2 regions of the Amycolatopsis sp. NPDC051071 genome follow, and region 2 is predicted to be linked to the other one. Evidence: riboswitches for the same ligand, from Rfam matches in the RefSeq annotation. Region 2 holds a riboswitch; the other holds the start of a gene.

Region 1 (2,387 bases), on a different contig from region 2:
TGACGTCACGGGCAGGCGAGCACCGGGGCCTGCGGACGGCCTCCGCCCTGCAGGTCGCTCAACGGAACCCTTGCCAGGCCGAGGATCGCCTGCGCGGTCGCACGCGGAGCGGTCGACGGGTTCAGGCCGGTGGCGTCGTAGGCGATCGCGCCGCGGTCCGCCGTCGCACCGGCGCAACCGGTCTGCAGCGACCGCAGGAATTCGCGTGCCTTGACCGCGGCGGCGGGACGGTGACCTGCCAGCGCTTCGGCGGCGAGGCCGGTGCTGTTGGCGTTCGGAGCGTTCGTGCCGACGCCGAAGCCACCGTTCGCGTGCTGCTTGGTGACCAGCCACGAGGTGCCCTCGCCGGCGTTCACCGCGTCACCGGTGGCACGCAGCGCCTGTACGACGAACGCGGTCGAGTCGACGTCGCTACTGCACGTCGCCTCGCCGAAGTTCAGCGGGAAACCGCCGTCCGCGCACTGGGTACCCGCCAAGAACGTCACGGCCGACGCGGGAGCGCCCGACGACGTGCGGTCCAGCGCCAGCAGGGCGAGCGACTGCGTGAGAGCGTTGGAGTAGTCACCGAAATCGGAGCGGTCGGAGAACCGGCCGGACGGCGTCAGCAGCGAGAGCAGTCCCGCCTTCAGGTCGACGCCGCCGAACGACGCCGGGTTCTTGCCCCGGATCTGCGCGGCCAGCATCAGCTTGGCGTGCGCACCCGCGTAGGCCTCGTTGCCGCTGCCGACGTAACCCGTGGTGATCTCCGGCTTGGCCAGCCACGTGATCGCCTTGCCCGCGTTGGTGTCCGACACCCCGGCGGCGGCGAACGCGAAGACGGCGTCGATCGTCAGCCCCTGGTCGGGGAACTTCTGGCCGCCGAAGTCGGCCTCGAATCGTTCGCCATCGGTCATCTGCCTGGCGAGCCAGCCCGCGGCCGCGTCCGCTTTGTTCGCGGTGGTCGCGCTCGCCGCCGGAGCGGCGACCAGCCCGATACCGCACAGCAGGGCGACAGCGAAAACCCAACGTCTCATGAGAACCCTTTCCCGCATTTCCTCGACAGGACTCGGTGTGACACCGCGCGACGTGGGTGACCGGGCTCGCCTGGAAGGCATACCGTTGCGGGACAGCGCCGGACTCTCACCGGACTTCCCCCACGACCGCGTTGAATCGGACGAACCGAAGAGTCTCATCCCGGTCGGCCCCGCGGTACCGCCATGCCCCGAGTGACGGTGTGATTCTGGCAACCGACCTGCTCGGCGGTGTCTGCCTCGGGTTATCGGGTGTTAACCTCGGCGGGCTCGACAACTTCACATCGCCGCTCGTGACGGGAAAGCCGGTCGAAATCCGGCGCTGTCGCGCAACCGTGGGCCCTCACCAGGGCGAGCCGGGTGCCGCACGAGTGGATGCACGAACCAGAAGTCCGAACCACTGTCGCGATAAGCAGGGGTGACTACGGCGTCCCGCGCCTGTCTCCTTCACGGCCGCAAGGAGGAGTACATGCGCCGCGGGTACCTGGCAGCCCTGGCCTTCGCCGTCAGTACCGGCGTGGTCGCCGCGCTGCTCACGGGCACGGCGGCAGCCGCGAGCGACCGCGACGCGGCGCAGGCGAACTCCCGCTGGCTCGCGAGCAAGCTGAAGCCGGACGGCACTTTCGAAAACCCCAACGGTGGCGAACTGCCCGATCACGGCCTGATGCTTGACGCGCTGTTCGCGATGTACGCCTCGGGCAACGGGGCGAGCGCCGAACCGATCGTGAAGTTCCTCGACGAGCAGGGACACGCCACCGACTACTTCACCTGGGACGGCCTCGTCCCTGGCGCAGGCTACGACAAGCTCATCGTCGGCGGCGCCGTCGCCAAGACACTGGTCGCCGCCGAGGTCTCCGGCCGGAACCCCCGGAACTTCGACGGATACGACATGGTCGCCGAGACCAAGGGCGCGATCATGCGCGAAGGTCCCGACATCGGCCGGATCAGCGACTATTCGAAGGATCCCGCCCTCGCCGATGCGGTGATCAACAACGCGAACATGTTCGGCCAGGCACTCGGCGTGATCGGGCTCGCCGCGGTGGGTGAGAACGACCGGCTCGCCATCGACAAGTTGCTGACCCAGCAGTGTTCCGAGGGTTACTTCCGGATCTTCTTCGGCTACATCAAGACGACCGAGACCGGCGACCACGTCAAGCCGAACGGCGAGAAGGTCTCGACCTGTGACGAAGGCAAGCCGTTCGACCTGTCCGCGTCGGACGGCGACGCCACCGGCCTCGCACTTTCGGCGTTGCTGGCCGCGAAGAAGGCGGGTGCCGCCGGACTCGACGTGCCGATCGCCAAGACCGTCTCCTGGCTCATCGGGAACCAGACCCCGGGCGGTGGCTGGGGTGGCGGTGTCGGCACCGAAGCCCCGAA
Region 2 (2,387 bases):
GACCGAGGACGAGCGCACCATGCTCAAGCGCAACCTCGGCTTCTTCGCCACCGCGGAATCGCTGGTGGCGAACAACATCGTGCTCGCGGTGTACCGGCAGATCACCAACCCCGAATGCCGCCAGTACCTGCTGCGCCAGGCGTTCGAGGAAGCCGTGCACACGCACACCTTCCAGTACATCTGCGAGAGCCTCGGCCTGGTCGAGGGCGAGCTGTTCAACATGTACCGCGAGGTCCCGTCCATCTCGGAGAAGGACGCGTGGGCGCTGAAGTACACGCAGAACCTGGAGAACCCGGACTTCGAGACCGGAACGCCCGAGGCCGACCAGAACTTCCTGCGTGACCTGGTCGCGTTCTACGTGATCTTCGAGGGCATGTGGTTCTACACCGGCTTCGCGCAGATCCTCTCGCTCGGCCGCCGGAACAAGATGATCGGCATCGCCGAGCAGTACCAGTACATCCTGCGCGACGAGTCGATCCACCTGAACTTCGGCATCGACTGCATCAACCAGATCAAGATCGAGAACCCGCACCTGTGGACCGAGGAGTTCCAGGCCGAGATCCGCGGCATGCTGACCGAGGCGTGTGAACTCGAGGTGTCCTACGCCCGCGACACCATGCCGCGCGGCATGCTCGGGCTGTCGGCCGAGCTGATCGAGCAGTACATGCACTTCATCACCGACCGGCGGGCGCAGCAGATCGGTCTTCAGCCGATCTTCGGTGAGACCGAGAACCCGTTCCCGTGGATGTCGGAGGCAATGGACCTCAAGAAGGAAAAGAACTTCTTCGAGACCCGCGTCATCGAGTACCAGTCCGGCGGGGCCCTCGACTGGGACTGAACCCCGATCACCCGTGTCCAAACCCGTGACTCGCGTGCTTAAAGACGGAACTCGCAGATCCGTCTCCAAGCACGCGAGTTACGCCTCCAAGCACGCATGTTCCGTCTCCAAGCACGCGAGTTACGCTTCCAAGCACGCGTGTTACGGCTCTGAGCACGCGGCGGGTCCGGTTCATCACATGTCCAGCGAGGCAGTAGCGGGCCTGAGTACGCTCCAAGGTGCTACTGGTTCGCCCGGCCTCCCAGGCCGGTCGAGGTAACAGGGAACCCGGTGTGAATCCGGGACTGCCCCGCAGCGGTATGTGGGAACGAAAGCCGTCACCGTGCGAGACACGGTAAAGCACTGGGAAATGGCTCCCGGGAAGCGACGGCCGGTAGGAGCGAGCGAGTCGCCCACGAGTCCGAAGACCTGCCCGTGGTACGCGCGCCGACGGCGTGCGTGAGTACGGGCCTCGTGGGATGGGCGCGACCGAATGGCGGTCACTCCTGCGCGCGTCCGGCTCTGACAACGAGCTCGCGAGGAGAGAGCTAGTGACCGAAATCGGCACCACTGTGCTGGGCTACCCCCGGATCGGACCGGACCGGGAACTCAAGCGTTCGCTGGAACGCTTCTGGGCGAACAAGATCGACGCGGCCGAACTCCTGGAGACCGGCCGCGCGCTGCGTACCCGGACCTGGCGGGAGCTCAAGGACGCGGGACTGGATTCCGTCCCTTCCAACACATTCTCCCACTACGACCAGGTACTCGACACCACTGAGCTCTTCGGGGCGCTTCCGGGGCGCTTCACGAAGCTCGGCCTTTCACCGCTCGACACCTACTTCGCCGCCGCGCGCGGCGTGCAGGACGCGACGGCGATGGAGATGACGAAGTGGTTCGACACCAACTACCACTACATCGTCCCCGAACTCGGCCCGGACACGACGTTCTCGCTCGCCGGCACCAAGCCGCTGGACGAGTACCGCGAGGCCCGCGCGATCGGCGTCGAGACCCGGCCCGTGCTGGTCGGCCCGGTGACGTACCTGCTGCTCGCCAAGGCGACCGAAGGCGCGCCGGAAGGTTTCCGGCCGCTGGACCTGCTCGACGGCCTTCTCGACGGCTATGTCGAGCTGCTTCGCCGTCTGCACGACGAAGGCGTCGAATGGGTCCAGTTCGATGAGCCCGCCTTCGCGGCGGACCGCACCGAGCCGGAACTCAACGCGCTCATCCGCGCCTATCACCGCCTCGCGAAGGAGACCGCGCGGCCGAAGATCCTGGTCGCCGGCTACTTCGGCCGCCTCGGCCGTGCGCTGGGCGTGCTGGCCCGCTCCCCCATCGACGCCATCGCCGTCGACCTGGTCACCGATGAGTCCTTTGTGGACGCCATCGCCGCCGAACCCGCCTTGCGTGACAAGGAGGTCTTGGCCGGTGTGGTGGACGGCCGCAACGTCTGGCGCACCGATCTCACCCGCGCGCTCAGCCGGGCGGCGACGCTGCTCGGCACGGCGAGGTCGGTCAGCGTGTCGACGTCCTGCTCGTTGCTGCACGTGCCCTACGACGTCGAGCGGGAGCC

The links. Region 2 has a riboswitch for cobalamin ahead of metE (5-methyltetrahydropteroyltriglutamate--homocysteine S-methyltransferase). Riboswitches for the same ligand answer to the same signal wherever they lie in the genome.
Region 1: another riboswitch for cobalamin. It lies ahead of AB0M65_RS16290 (prenyltransferase/squalene oxidase repeat-containing protein); the one in region 2 lies ahead of metE (5-methyltetrahydropteroyltriglutamate--homocysteine S-methyltransferase).

What each region holds. Positions count from the first base shown of each region.
Region 1 is NZ_JBFBBY010000042.1:10,063-12,449, reverse strand. Features, by position in the region: gene AB0M65_RS16290 (prenyltransferase/squalene oxidase repeat-containing protein) at 6-1,013, opposite strand; cobalamin riboswitch at 1,047-1,174, opposite strand; cobalamin riboswitch at 1,307-1,376, shown strand; gene AB0M65_RS16285 (hypothetical protein) at 1,480-2,387, shown strand, end outside.
Region 2 is NZ_JBFBBY010000031.1:62,073-64,459, reverse strand. Features, by position in the region: gene AB0M65_RS13480 (ribonucleotide-diphosphate reductase subunit beta) at 1-838, shown strand, start outside; cobalamin riboswitch at 1,047-1,269, shown strand; gene metE (5-methyltetrahydropteroyltriglutamate--homocysteine S-methyltransferase) at 1,369-2,387, shown strand, end outside.